2 regions of the Micrococcus sp. HMSC067E09 genome follow, and region 1 is predicted to be linked to the other one. Evidence: riboswitches for the same ligand, from Rfam matches in the RefSeq annotation. Region 1 holds a riboswitch; the other holds the start of a gene.
What was found. A riboswitch is a leader RNA that binds a small molecule or an ion and turns the genes downstream of it on or off. The one in region 1 is predicted to bind thiamine pyrophosphate.

Region 1 (7,012 bases):
AGGTCACCCTGTGAACATATCCGAGCCACCCGAGGACCGGGAGGTTCGGCGGCTGAACCTTCGCTGGATGCGTAACGGGACGCAGGCGACACCGCCAGGACGCAGGCGACACCGCGGCGCCGCAGCCCGCCGGCGCCGCACCGCAGCCACCCCCGCCGACGGCCGCTGCCGGCGACGGCTCAGACCACGGTGAGGGAGCCGTCGTCGTGCAGGCGGACCACCCGGTCCGCGAGGGCGGCGGCCTCCTCGCGGTCATGGGTGACGTGCACGGCGGTGGTGCCGGTGGCCTTGAGGATCTGCCGGATGTCCGCGGCGAGGCGCTCGCGCAGGTCACGGTCCAGGGCGGAGAGCGGCTCGTCCAGCAGCAGCACCCGCGGGGACGGGGCCAGCGATCGGGCCAGGGCCACCCGCTGGGCCTGACCGCCGGAGAGGTTCTGCACGGGGCGGTCGCCGAAGGCGGCGAGGTCCACCAGCTCCAGCATCTGCGCCACCCGGTCCTGGCGTGCGGCCCGCGGCACCTTCGCGGACTCCAGGCCGTAGGCCACGTTCCGTGCCACCGAGCGGTGCGGGAACAGCTGGCCGTCCTGGAAGACCATGCCCACCCCGCGCCGGTGGGTGGGCACACCGGTGACGTCCTGGCCGTCCAGCAGGATCCGCCCGGCACTGACGCGCTCCAGGCCGGCGATGCCGCGCAGCAGAGTGGACTTGCCGGAGCCCGAGGCGCCCAGCAGCGCCACGATCTCGCCCGGGGCCAGCGTCAGGTCCACCCCGGACACCGGCGCGGTGCCGTCCGGGTAGGAGACCGTCACGTCCTCCAGCGTCAGGGCCGCACCGTGCTCCATGCCCATGCCCACGCCCATGCCCATGCCCATGCCCACGCCCATGCTCACCATGCTCCTCCCGTCCCGGCGGCGCCGCGCGGGCGCAGCCTCTCGCACACCACCATCACGGTGGCGGTGACCAGGGCCAGCACCACCGCACCGGCCAGGGCCATCCCGTAGTTCTCCGCCCCCGGACGGCCCAGCAGCTTCACCACCACGATCGGCAGTGTCTGGTAGTCCGGGCTCGCCAGGAAGCTGGTGGCCCCGAACTCGCCCAGGGACACCGCGAACGCGAAGCCCGCGGCCAGGCCCACTGCCCGCAGCAGCACCGGCCCGTCCACCGTGAGCAGCACTCGCCAGGGGCCGGCGCCGAGCGTGCCGGCGGCCTCGCGCAGCCGATGGTCCACCGCGCCGAGCACCGGCACGAGCGTGCGCACCACCAGCGGCAGCGCCACCACGGCCTGGGCCAGCGGCACCAGCGCCCCGGACTGGGCGAGCTCCCGGAACTCCAGCTGCAGGGACACCACGAATCCGAAGCCCACCGTCACCGCGGAGACGCCCAGCGGCAGCATCACCGCGCCGTCCAGCCAGCGCTGGGCCCGCCGTGCCGCGGCGGAGTGGAACGGGCGGGTCAGTAGCAGGGCCAGCGGAATGCCGGCCAGCAGGGTGAACACGGTGGCGTCCCCGGCGATCTTCACCGAGTGCTCCAGCGCCTGCAGCACCGTGGTGCCGCCGGCGAACCCGGCGCCCGAGCTCTCCGCGAGCAGCCGGTAGTTCCGCAGCCCCCAGCCCTCGCTCGAGTGGAACGAGCGGACCAGCAGCGAACCCAGCGGCAGCAGGATCAGCGTGGCCGCCAGGGCGGTGACCAGCGCCGGCGCCCAGTCACGCCGTCCCAGCGGCACCGCGTACGCGTCCCGGATGCGCAGCGCACGCACGGTCCTGGCGGAGGCGGCGGAGGACAGCCCGATGGCCGCCAGCACCACCAGCAGCTGCAGCACGGAGAACACGGCGGCCACCCGCAGGTCCAGGTAGACCGAGGTCTGCACCCAGATCTCCGTCTCCAGGGTGCCCACCCCGGGGCGGCCGAGCGTCTGGACGATCCCGAACGCCGAGCAGCAGAACAGGAACACCAGCGAGCCCGCCGAGGCGATCGCCGGGCCCAGCTGCGGCAGCGTGACCGTGCGGAACACCCGCCACGGGGACGCCCCGAGCGAGGCCGCCGCCTCCGCCTGCCGCGGGTCCAGCACGGACCACAGCCCACCGACCTGGCGCACCACCACGGACACGTTGAAGAACACCATGGCCAGCACCACCGCCGTGGTGGTCTGGTCCAGGCCGAGGAACCCGAGCGGCCCGCCCGGGGCCAGCAGGGCGCGGAAGGCCACGCCCACCACCACGGTGGGCAGCACGAACGGCACCGTCACCACGGCGCGCAGCGCGTCCCTGCCCGGGAACGTGCGCCGGTAGAGCACGAAGGCCGCCGGCAGGCCCACGGCCAGGGACAGGGCCGCGCCGGCCGCCGCCATGCCCAGGGTGTGGCCGAGGATCCGCCAGGTGCGCTCGCGGCCGAGGACCTCGCCGAAGGCGGTGAGGTCCAGGGCGCCGTCCGCGGTGACGCCCCGCAGGAACATCGCGCCGACCGGCCACAGGAAGAAGACCGCGAGGAAGGTCAGCGGCAGGACGGCGGCCAGCAGCCACCAGGCGCCCAGCCCGTCGCCGGACGGCCGGGCGCGCGGCCGCCGCTGAAGGACGGACGGCAGGCTCACGTGCTCAGCGGTCCTCGCGCAGGGCGGTGAAGTCCTTCAGCCACTGCTCGCGGTGCTCTGCCACGGCCTTCGGGTCCGGGGTGATGGGGTCCTCCGCCATCTGCGCGTTCTCCGCCCACTCCTCGGGCAGTTCGACGGACTCGTCGATCGGGTACATGTACATGGACTCCGGGAACGCCTCCTGGAACTCCTCGGACAGCATGAACTCGATGAACGCCTGGGCGCCCTCCGGGTTCTGCGCGCCCTCGACCACACCGGCGAACTCGGTCTGCGGGGTGCAGGTGCCCTCCACGTTGCCGGTGGTCGGCGCGTAGGCGGGGGAGGAGGAGTAGGAGAGCACGAGCGGGAAGTCGCCCTCGCCGTCACCGCCGGAGAAGTCGGTGTAGTAGGCGTCGGACCAGGAGGAGGCCACCTTGGTGCCGCCGTCCAGGGCCTTCGTCCACCAGTCCTGCCAGCCGTCCTCGCCCTCGGCCTCCACGGTGGCGGCCAGGAAGGCCAGGCCGGGGGAGGAGGTGACCGGGTCGGTGACCACGAGCAGCTCGGCGTACTCCGGCTTCGTGAGGTCGTCGAGTCCCTGCGGCTCGTCCATGCCCTTGTCCTCGAACCACTCGTGGTCCACGTTGACGCAGACCTGGCCCTGGTCGATCGGGATCATCTTGCCCTCCACCACGCGGTCCTTCGCCGACTCCGGCAGGCCCTCCGGCGTCACATCCGCCAGGACGCCGCCGTCCACGAGGGTGTGGGTGGAGTGGTCCTCCACGCCGTAGACGCCGTCCACGGTGGGGGAGTCCTTCGCCAGCAGCAGCTGGTTGACCACGGTGCCGGCGTCGCCGGGGGCGGTGGTCTTCAGCTCGTAGCCGGTCTCCTCGGTGAACTTCTCCAGCAGCTCCTTCGGGGGCTCGAAGGAGTCGTGGGTCATGATGGTGACCGTCTTCTTCGGGGCGTCCGAGCCCTGCTCCTCGGAGGATCCCCCGCCGGTCTGGTCCGCCACGGAGCAGGCGGACAGGGCCAGGACGGCCAGGGCGGACAGGCCGAAGGCGGCCGTGCGGGAACGGGCAGTGGTGTGGGACATCGTCTGTCTCGGCCTCCTGTGGTGCGGAGGGGCCCGGACGCCCACACCCGGACGGGGCGCGGAGCATCCGGGTTGAGAGGTTCTCGACTTCCTTCGCCGGTGCGAGCCGGAGCAGGTTCGAGGGTCTGCGCATCGGGCGCACTCTCAGCGCCCCGTGCGGGCGCTCCCCTGTCGATGTGCGCCCCACCCTACCGGCACCGGCGGTGCGGCGGGAAATGCCGGTCACGGGCCGTCGTCGGGAAGGAGACCGGGCGCGGTGCGCCCGCCATCCTGAGGCACGACGACGGCTCCCTCGCCTGGCGCGTCTGCCTCGCCCCGTACACTGCCTGACGTGAACGAGGCCACTTTCAGCGCGCGCGACGACGCGGCGCATAACCACCGCGTGCCGGGCGCATCCCACCCGGCGGGCGACCGTGCGCGTCGGCAGAGGATCCGATCCATCGAGTCCGAGTGGAACACCTCCCGCCCCCACCGGCTCTGGCCGCGGATGCTGGTGCTGGTGCTCATCGCCGCCGGCCTGGTCATCACGGTGGAGTTCGTGCAGGGCCTGTCCCAGATCATCGCCCCGGTCTTCCTCGGCCTGAACTTCGTGGTGGTGGTCTACCCGGTGCAGGCGTGGCTGACCCGCCGCGGCCTCCACCCGGTGTTCGGGGCCACCGTGTCCGTGCTGCTGGTGGCGGCGGTGTTCTGCGCGTTCGTGGGCCTGCTGTTCTGGTCCATCCTCGAGCTCGTGGACGCCCTGCCGCAGTACACCGGCGAGGTGCAGGCGCTGGTCGTGGACGTCAGCGACCAGCTGATCGCATGGGGCCTGTCCCCGGAGGCCGTCCAGCAGCAGGTGAACGGGATCGACTGGAAAGACGTCTCCGGCGCCGCGGTGTCCACGCTGACCGCCATCGCCACGAACACGTGGGCCGTGTTCGGCCTGCTGCTGACCGTGGTGATGTCCATGTTCTTCCTGGCCATGGACTCCATGGGCGTCGAGCGCCGCGTGCACCTGCTCAACACCGCCCGGGACGAACTCGGCGACGCGCTGATCGCCTTCGCTCAGGGCGTGCGCCGCTACTGGCTGGTGACCACCGTGTTCGGCCTCATCGTGGCCATCCTGGACGTGGTGGCCCTCGTGATCATCGGCGTCCCGCTGGCCCTGGTGTGGGGTGTGTTCAGCTTCCTCACCAACTACATCCCGAACATCGGCTTCGTGATCGGCCTGATCCCGCCGGCCCTGCTCGGCCTGGTGGAGGGCGGCTGGCCCGCCTTCTTCGCCGTGGTCATCAGCTACTCCGTGCTGAACTTCGTGCTGCAGTCCATCATCCAGCCGAAGGTCGCCGGAGACGCCGTGGGCGTCATCCCCACCGTCTCCTTCATCTCCCTGCTCTTCTGGGCCTGGGTCCTGGGCCCGCTCGGCGCGATCCTCGCCCTGCCCGCCACCCTCCTGGTCAAGGCGATCCTCATCGACGCGGACCCGCACGCCAGGTGGCTCAACGTGTTCATCGCCGCGGACCTGAAGGGCATGGAGCGGTTCCACCTGCCGAAGCTGCTGCAGCGGCGGCAGAAGGAGCAGAAGGCGAAGGACAAGGCCGTGGCGGAGGCCGCGGAGAAGGAGCGCGTGGCCGCCACCGACGGTGCCGAGGGGCAGGCGCACCCGGAGAAGGAGCGCGTGGCCGCGCAGGCGGAGGAGCACCGCGTGGACGCGCAGAAGGACTGGATGGCCGCCGAGCAGGAGGCCGTGGCCTCCTCGCCCGACACCCCCGTGCAGCCGGTCGCCGAGGGTGTGGCTCCCGCCGAGACCGACGCCGCCACCCACGCCGATCTGCGCCGGGGCACCGAGCTCGAGGACCACGTCATCCGGGACGTGGACGACGACCCCGGTGCCCGCAAAGGCTGAACCGCTCCGTGCGCGCTGAACGGAACCGGGCGGAGAGCCAGAAGCCTGCGGCCCCTCGAACGGAGCCTCGTCGGGAGGATGCTCGGCAGGCGGATGCTGGCCGGGAGGTGGTCTGCCGGGAGGATGCCCGGCGGGCGGATGCCGGCCGGGAGGATGCTCGGCAGTCCGGTGCCGGTGCCGCCGGACGGCGCCGCGGTGGGGGACTGCTGTTCGTCCTGGTCAGCATCATGGCGGCCGGACCGCTGCTGAACTACGGCGTCTCCGCCTCCTCCGCCCTGGTGGTCGAGCGCCTCGGCATCGACGACGGCCTGCTCGGCACCATCGTCTCAGTCGTGTTCGTCTCGGCCGCCGTCACCTCGCTCTGGCTCGGCCGCCTGGCAGACCGGCTGTCCGTCCGCGCCCAGGTGGCGATCGTCTACGGCGGCTCCGCCCTGGCCCTCGTGGTGGCTGCCTTCGCCCAGCAGTACGCCCTGCTCCTCGTGGCCGCCGCCCTCGTGGGCCCGACCCAGGCGATCGCCAACCCGACCACCAACCGCATCATCCTGGCCGAGGCCCCACCGGGGCGGAAGACCAGCTGGATCGGAGTGAAGCAGTCCGGCGTGCAGGCCTCCCAGCTGTTCGCCGGACTGTTCTTCCCGGCCGTGGCCCTGGCCTTCGGCTGGACCGGTGCCGCCCTTGGCGCGGCCTGCGTGGCGCTGCTGCTGTGGGTCATCGCCGAGGTCGTCCTCGGCCGCGCCGCGGATGCCGCCCCGTCGGAAGGCGTGGCCTCCGGGAGGAAGGTGAGGGGCCGCCGTCGCCAAGGGCGTCCGGACGCCGCGGAGAAGGCGAGGGCACAAGACGCGGTGAAGGCGACGACGTCGGCGGCGGGCCGGGGAACGACGCGCGCCGCGGAGCGGCTGCCGGCCGAAGTGTGGCTGACGGCGGCGATCGCGTTCCTGAACGGCCTCGGCACGCAGAGCACCAACGTGTACCTGGCGCTGTTCGCGGTGCGCGAGGTCGGCTTCGGCGTGACCGCCGCAGGCATGGCGGTGGCCGTGGCGGGCGTGGTCGGGGTGGTGTCCCGCGTGATGTGGGGACGGCGCATGGACGCCGGGGGCCGGCCGACCACGCTGCTGATGATCATCGGGCTCGGGGCGATCGGCTCCACCGTGCTGCTCGTGCTGGCCGGCACGCTGCACCAGCCGGCCCTCGTGTGGGCGGCCGCGGCCATGCACGGCATCTCCGCGCTCGGCACGAACGTGGTGCTCAACGCCTTCCTGCTGACCCTCGTGCCGCGGGAGCGGATCGGCGCCGCCTCCGGCGTGAACTCCATGGGCATGTTCGCCGGGTTCTCGCTCGGGCCGATCGTCATGGGCGCCGTGCTCGGGGCCACCGGACACTTCACGGTCGGCTGGTGGGTCATGGGCGGGCTCTACGCGTGCGGGATCCTCGTGGTGCTGGTGCTGCGGGCCTGCGTGGGCGGCCGGCC
Region 2 (7,012 bases), on a different contig from region 1:
GCCGGAGGCGCTCGTGGGCGAGGACACCGGCGGGCTGATCATGGATCTGGTGACCCTGATGGTCACCGTGTTCCTCATCGCCGGCCTGCTGCTGCCGCTGCTGCTGGACTTCGGCCTGCTCGAGTTCGCCGGCGCACTGATGCGCAAGGTCATGCGCCCGCTGTTCACGGTGCCGGGCCGCGCCTCGGTCTCCTCCCTGGCCGCCTGGCTCGGCGACGGCTCCATCGGCGTGCTGATGACCGGCCAGCAGTACCAGGCCGGCCACTTCACCCGCCGTGAGGCCGCCGTGCTGGGCACCACCTTCAACGTGGTCTCGGTGACCTTCACCATCGTGATCGTCGGCCAGCTGTCCCTGCAGCACATGTTCGGCCCGTTCTACCTGACGATCGTGGTGGCCGGCCTGGTGGCCGCCGTCATCATGCCCCGCATCCCTCCGCTGTCCCTGTTCCCGGACGAGCGCTTCCCCGGCGCCCCGCAGGTCGAGAACGAGGACGACACCGCCGCCTCCGACCCGCGCCCGCCGCTGTCCCGTGCCTGGCACGCCGCCCGCCGCCGCGCGGACGAGGTGGGGGTGCGGGAGGTCGCCCGCACCGCTGCCTCGAACGTGCTGGAGATGTGGCTGGGCATCCTGCCGGTGATCATGGCCATCGGCACCGCCGCCGTGCTGGTCGCCGAGCACACCCCGCTGTTCACCTGGCTCGGCGCCCCGTTCATCCCGGTGTTGGAGCTCATGGGCGTCCCGGAGGCCGAGGCGGCCTCGCAGGCCCTGTTCATCGGCTTCGCGGACATGCTCCTGCCGGCGGTCATCGTCTCGGACGTCACCGCGGAGATGACCCGGTTCGTCATCGGCGCCCTGTCCGTGTCCCAGCTGATCTACATGTCCGAGGTCGGTGGCCTGCTGCTGGGCTCGGCCATCCCCGTCCGCTTCCACCACCTGGTCTCGATCTTCCTGCTGCGCACCGTGATCTGCCTGCCGGTGATCGTGGGCATGGCCCACCTGCTGTACTGAGCCGGGTCAGAGGCGGCGGCCCCGGAGAACGACGCCGGCCGGTCGCCTTCCGCAGAAGGCCACCGGCCGTCGTCGCGCGTCAGGAGGGCGGCGGCCGCGCAGGACTGTACCGCCGGCCCGGAGCCGGACTCGCGGCTCAGGCGTCGGCCGCGGTGCGCACGGTGGGCTCGGGCAGGTAGACGCTGCCACCGGCGGCCCTGAACTCCGCGGCCTTGGCGGCCATGCCCTCCGCGGCGATGCGCGCCTGCTCGTCGGCTCCGCCGAACTCGGAGCGGATGTCCTGGCTGATCCGCATGGAGCAGAACTTCGGCCCGCACATGGAGCAGAAGTGCGCGGTCTTCGCCGGTTCGGCCGGGAGGGTCTCGTCATGGAACTCCTCGGCCAGCTGCGGATCCAGGGACAGCCCGAACTGATCGCGCCAGCGGAACTCGAAGCGCGCCTTGGACAGCGCGTCGTCCCGGTCCCGGGCGCCGGGGTGACCCTTGGCCACGTCCGCGGCGTGCGCGGCGATCTTGTAGGTGATCACACCGGTCTTCACGTCGTCCCGGTTCGGCAGGCCCAGGTGCTCCTTCGGCGTGACGTAGCAGAGCATCGCGGTGCCGTAGCGGGCGATCTCGGTGGCGCCGATGGCGGAGGTGATGTGGTCGTACGCCGGGGCGATGTCCGTGACGAGGGGGCCGAGCGTGTAGAACGGCGCCCCGTGGCAGAGCTCCTGCTGGCGCTCCACGTTCTCCCGCACCAGGTGCAGCGGGATGTGGCCGGGGCCCTCCACCATCACCTGCACGTCGTGCGCCCACGCCCGCTCCGTCAACTCGGCGAGCGTGTCGAGTTCGGCGAACTGGGCGGCGTCGTTGGCGTCCGCCACGGAGCCCGGCCGCAGGCCGTCGCCCAGGGAGAACGCGACGTCGTAGCGCGCGAAGATCTCGCAGAGCTCGTCGAAGTTCTCGTAGAGGAAGTTCTCCTTGTGGTGGCCCAGGCACCAGCCGGCCATGATGGAGCCGCCGCGGGAGACGATGCCCGTCACGCGGTCTGCGGACAGCGGCACGTGGCGCAGCAGCACGCCGGCGTGGACGGTCATGTAGTCCACGCCCTGCTCGCACTGCTCGATCACGGTGTCCCGGAAGACCTCCCAGGTCAGGGCCTGGTGGTCCCCGCCGACCTTCTCGAGCGCCTGGTAGATCGGCACGGTGCCGATCGGCACCGGGGAGTTGCGCAGGATCCACTCGCGGGTGGTGTGGATGTCGTCGCCCGTGGACAGGTCCATCACGGTGTCTGCGCCCCAGCGGGTGGCCCACTGCAGCTTCGAGACCTCCTCGGCGATCGAGCTGGTCACCGCCGAGTTGCCGATGTTCGCGTTGACCTTCACGGCGAACGCCTTGCCGATGATCATCGGCTCGGACTCGGGGTGGTTCACGTTCGCCGGGATGATGGCGCGGCCGGCCGCGACCTCGGAGCGCACCAGCTCCACGTCCACGCCCTCACGCAGGGCGACGAAGCGCATCTCCGGGGTGATCTCGCCGCGGCGGGCGTAGTGCATCTGCGTGACGCACGCGCCCTCCTTGGCGCGCAGCGGGGCACGGCGCTCGCCGGCCCACTCCTGCGAGGCGGCGCCGCGGCGCACGGCCGAGCGGCCGTCGTCGAGCAGGTCGCGCTCGCGGCCGGTGTACTCCTCCACGTCACCGCGGTCGCGGATCCAGTCCTCGCGCTGTGGCGGCAGGCCCTGCGCCGGGTCGCAGCCCGGACCCATCGTGCGGTAGACCCGCAGGGGCTCGTTCGGGGTGCCGTCCGGGGAGTCGTCCTGGGTGATCTCGGTGACGGGGACGCGGATGCCGTGCTCGGCGTCCTCGAGGTGGGCGAGACGGTGGGTGCGGTAGTTCTCGGGCGCGGACATGCGCCATCACTCTCCTTCTTCCTTCGCCGGCATGATCCGGACAGGTTCAGACGGTTGTCAGGCGGCATCAGCCCGATCTCAGTCCCGTGCCGTGGGACTCCCGTGGGGGTGCCCTGGACGCTAGCACAGTCCGTGGCGCGCGTCTCATCTCACCGGTTAGGGTGCGTGGCGACGACGGAGGGAGACAGGCAGATGACGGAGGAGACGGGCGCCCCTGCAGCGGCCGCAGCAGGCGTGCCAGCCGCAGCGCGCGCACAGGCGGTGCCGCGGGTGCTGAGCATCGCAGGATCGGACAGCGGCGGCGGCGCCGGGATCCAGGCCGACGTGAAGACGATCGCGGCCTGGGGCGGCTACGGGATGACCGTGGTGACGGCCGTGACGGCGCAGAACACGCAGGGTGTGCAGGCGGTGCACCCGCTGCCGCCGGAGGTGGTGCAGGACCAGCTGGATGCGGTCGGCTCGGACATCGCGGTGGATGCCGTGAAGGTCGGCATGCTCGGCTCGCCGGCGGTGATGGAGGTGGTCTCCGCGTGGCTGGAGGGTTGCGCGGCCCCGGTGGTGCTGGATCCGGTGATGGTCGCCAGCAGCGGGGACAGCCTCACCGCCGTGGACGCCGCCGCGTGGGTGCGGCTGTTGGACGCCGCCGACCTGGTGACACCGAACCTGCCGGAGCTGGAGATCCTCACCGGGGAGAGGCTGCCGGACTGGGAGAGTGCCATGGAGGCCGCCGGAGAGCTGGCGGCACGGCACGCGGTGACCGTGCTGGTCAAGGGCGGCCATCTGGACCCGGACGAGCATCCGGCCGGCGTGCCGGACGCGCTGGTCGTGCCGGGGGAGGACGCCGTCGTCGTGACGGGGCCCTGGCAGCGCGTGCGGTCCACGCACGGGACCGGCTGCACCCTGGCCTCCGCGCTGGCCACGCTCGCCGGCGCCCGGCTCGACTGGGAACAGGCGCTGCGGCAGGCCAAGCCGTGGCTGGCCGAGGCGATGGGCCGGGGTGAGGCGCTCGCGGTCGGCAGAGCGGAGCTGCCCGGCTGGCACGGTCCCGTGGACCACGGCTGGCGGGAGCGCGGGCGGCGCTGAGAACGAGAGGAGCCGGGTCCGCGCATCGCTGCGTGGACCCGGCTCGACGTCGGTGAGTGCCCCCGGCAGGAATCGAACCTGCGGCCTTTGGTACCGGAAACCAACGCTCTATCCCCTGAGCTACGGAGGCGGGGGTCGGCGCGCGTCACCAGGACGCGGCGGACTCGACAACACTACACCATCGCCTGGCGCAGCGCCCGTGCCGCAGCCTCCGGGTCCTCGGCCTGGGTGATCGCGCGGACCACCACGATCCGCTCGGCTCCGGCCGCGCGCACCTGGGGCACCTGTGGCACATCGATGCCGCCGATGGCGAAGAACGGGGACGGCTTCCCGCCGCCGGCGGCGATCTGCGTGCTTCGGGCCGCGGCGTGCTGCGGCAGGCGGAGCCCCACGGCGGGGCGGCCGGGCTTGGTGGGGGTCGGCCAGATCGGACCGGTGCAGAAGTAGTCCAGCCCCTCGTCGGCCAGAGCGGCGTCCACCTGCTCCGGGGTGTGACAGGACCGGCCCAGCACCACGTCCGGGCCGAGCACGGCACGGGCCTGCTGCGTGGTCAGGTCCGTCTGACCCACATGGAAGACGTCCACGCCGGCCAGCCGCGCCACGTCCGCGCGGTCATTGGCGGCCACCAGGGCGCTGTGGGCCTCGGCGGCCTCGCGCACCAGGGCCAGCGCCTGCAGCTCCACCGCCACGGGCACCTGTTTGTCCCGCACCTGCAGGATGTCCACTCCGCCGGTGAACACCGCGCGGCAGAACGTGGAGAAGCGGTCCTTCTCCAGCCCGCCTCCGGCGTCCAGGAACCGGGCCAGATCCGTGCACAGGTACAGGCGGGCGTCGGCGAGGCGGTCACGCAACGCAGCGGGATCGGTATGGGCCATGACACCACTGTGGCAGACTGGGTGCCGTTCCATGGGAGCCCGGGCCGAGACCGCCGGGCTGAGAGGGCCACACGGCCGGGACCGCCCCACCGGGCTTCCCGCGGCAGGCCGACCATCTGACTCGATGCGGATCATGCCGCCGTGGGGAGGAGACCGAGGGGATGCGTGTCCTCGTCGCCGGTGCCGGGATCATCGGCCTGACCACCGCCGTGGGCCTGCGTGCCGCCGGGCACGCCGTCCAGCTCGTGGCCCCCGAACTCGCCGCTGTCCTCGCCGGGCCGGCTCCGGACCCATCCCGGCTGAGAGTCGCCGGGGCCACACACGCCGCCGCCGGAATGCTCGCCCCGGTGGCCGAGACCCAGCACGGCCAGGACGCCCTCGGCCCGCTGCTGCGCCGGGCTTGGGCCGGCTGGCCGGCACTGATCGAGCTGCTCACCGCCGCCGGCGCCGGCTCCACCGGGCATCGCACCGAGGGTTCATGGATCGTCGCCGCGGACGCCGCCGACCGGGACGCCTGGGCCCACCTGCTCGCCCGCACCGGTCCCGACGACGGCCGCCTCACCCCCGTCACGGCCCGCGCCCTGCGCTCGGCCTCACCCGCCCTCGCCCCGGGACTCGCCGGCGGCTGGGACGCTCCGGACGACCACCAGGTGGACCCGCGGGCGCTCGCCGCGACCCTGCTGCGTGCCCTGATCCGCCCCGCCTGCGACGTCCTGCCTGGGCCGTCGGCTCGACTCACCGCCGGACAGGTGACCGAGGCGGTGCAGGAGGAGGAGCACGTGCGAGTCCGGATCCGTTCGGCCGGTGACGGCGGGGTGCAGGGCGACGCGCCAGGCGAGTCCGTCCCCACGGCCGATGCCGGCCGGCGCCCCGAGGCGGCCGGCGAGGCGGAGGCCACGGCCGACGTCGCGGTCCTGGCCGCCGGGCTGGGGCACGGTCTGATCGCCGGGGACCCCACCGCGACCCCGCTGCCGCTGCGCCCGGTCCACGGGGACGTGCTGCGCCTGCGTGCGCCGGCCGACCAGCTGCTGCCGGGCGAGGACCACCTGCTCGACCGCACCGTCCGCGGGCTCGTCCACGGCCGGCAGGTGTACCTCGTGCCACGGGCGGACGGCACGCTGGTGGTCGGCGCCACCGCCCGGGAGGACCGGCTGGCCGGCACCCGTGCCGGCGGCGTGCTGGACCTGCTGCAGGACGCCTGCACCCTGGTGCCCGCCCTGCGGGACTGCGAGCTGCACCAGGTGCACACGGCCGCGCGCCCCGGCACCCCGGACGACCGCCCCTGCCTCGGCGCCCTCCCGCACGCACCGCGGATCGTGGTGTCCACCGGCTACCACCGCCACGGCATCCTGCTGGCTCCCTGGGCCGCCGAGGCCGGGTGCGCGCTCGCCGAGCACGCCGGCGGCGTCCTGCCGCAGATCGATCCGGCTCTGGCCGCCACCCTGGCCGCCGCGGACCCCGCCCGGTTCGACGGCACCTCGGCCCACGCCCCGACCACCTGCCAGTCCGACGCAAGGAGCGCACACGCATGAGCACCCTGACCCTGACCCTCAACGGGAAGTCCGCTGAGGTCCCCGCCGGCACCACGTTGCGGCAGCTCGTGGCCGAGACCATCGGCCGCGAGGTCGCCGTTGACGGCACCGCGGCCGACGGCGGCCGCCTCGGTGTGGCCGTGGCCGTGGACCGCCACGTGGTGCCGCGCTCGGCCTGGGACGCCACGGTGCCGCGGGACGGTGCGGCCGTGGACCTCGTCACCGCTGTCCAGGGAGGCTGAGCGTGGACACCGCTGCGGATACCGCCGTGCCGGACGGGAGCGGGTGCAACACCGCCGTGCCGCCCCTGCGGATCGGCGGGTACGAGCTCGCCTCCCGCCTGATCATGGGCACCGGCGGCATCACGGACCTCGCCGCTCTGGAACGTGCGCTGGTGGCCTCCGGCACCACGCTCACCACGGTCGCCCTGCGCCGCTGGGCCACGGACACCCGCGCCTCTCTGGTCCAGCTGCTGGACCGCCTCGGCATCGACGTGCTGCCCAACACCGCAGGCTGCCACACCGCCCGGGACGCCGTGCTCACCGCCCGGCTGGGCCGGGAAGCCCTGGAGACGGACCTGGTGAAGGTGGAGGTCATCGCGGACGAGCACACCCTGCTGCCG

Region 2: it holds a riboswitch for thiamine pyrophosphate, as region 1 does, so the genes downstream of both, thiC (phosphomethylpyrimidine synthase ThiC) here and HMPREF2863_RS10655 (thiamine ABC transporter substrate-binding protein) in region 1, are expected to answer to the same signal.

The regions. Positions count from the first base shown of each region.
Region 1 covers NZ_KV809453.1:61,871-68,882, forward strand. The annotation lists gene HMPREF2863_RS10640 (TetR family transcriptional regulator) at 1-7, opposite strand, end outside; gene HMPREF2863_RS10645 (ABC transporter ATP-binding protein) at 180-893, opposite strand; gene HMPREF2863_RS10650 (ABC transporter permease) at 887-2,581, opposite strand; gene HMPREF2863_RS10655 (thiamine ABC transporter substrate-binding protein) at 2,592-3,659, opposite strand; TPP riboswitch at 3,731-3,839, opposite strand; gene HMPREF2863_RS10660 (AI-2E family transporter) at 3,991-5,544, shown strand; gene HMPREF2863_RS10665 (MFS transporter) at 5,652-7,012, shown strand, end outside.
Region 2 covers NZ_KV809452.1:169,617-176,628, reverse strand. The annotation lists gene HMPREF2863_RS10215 (YjiH family protein) at 1-1,009, shown strand, start outside; gene thiC (phosphomethylpyrimidine synthase ThiC) at 1,146-2,900, opposite strand; TPP riboswitch at 2,902-3,014, opposite strand; gene thiD (bifunctional hydroxymethylpyrimidine kinase/phosphomethylpyrimidine kinase) at 3,171-3,983, shown strand; tRNA gene HMPREF2863_RS10200 (tRNA-Arg) at 4,041-4,113, opposite strand; gene thiE (thiamine phosphate synthase) at 4,157-4,858, opposite strand; gene HMPREF2863_RS10190 (FAD-dependent oxidoreductase) at 5,020-6,390, shown strand; gene thiS (sulfur carrier protein ThiS) at 6,387-6,632, shown strand; gene HMPREF2863_RS10180 (thiazole synthase) at 6,635-7,012, shown strand, end outside.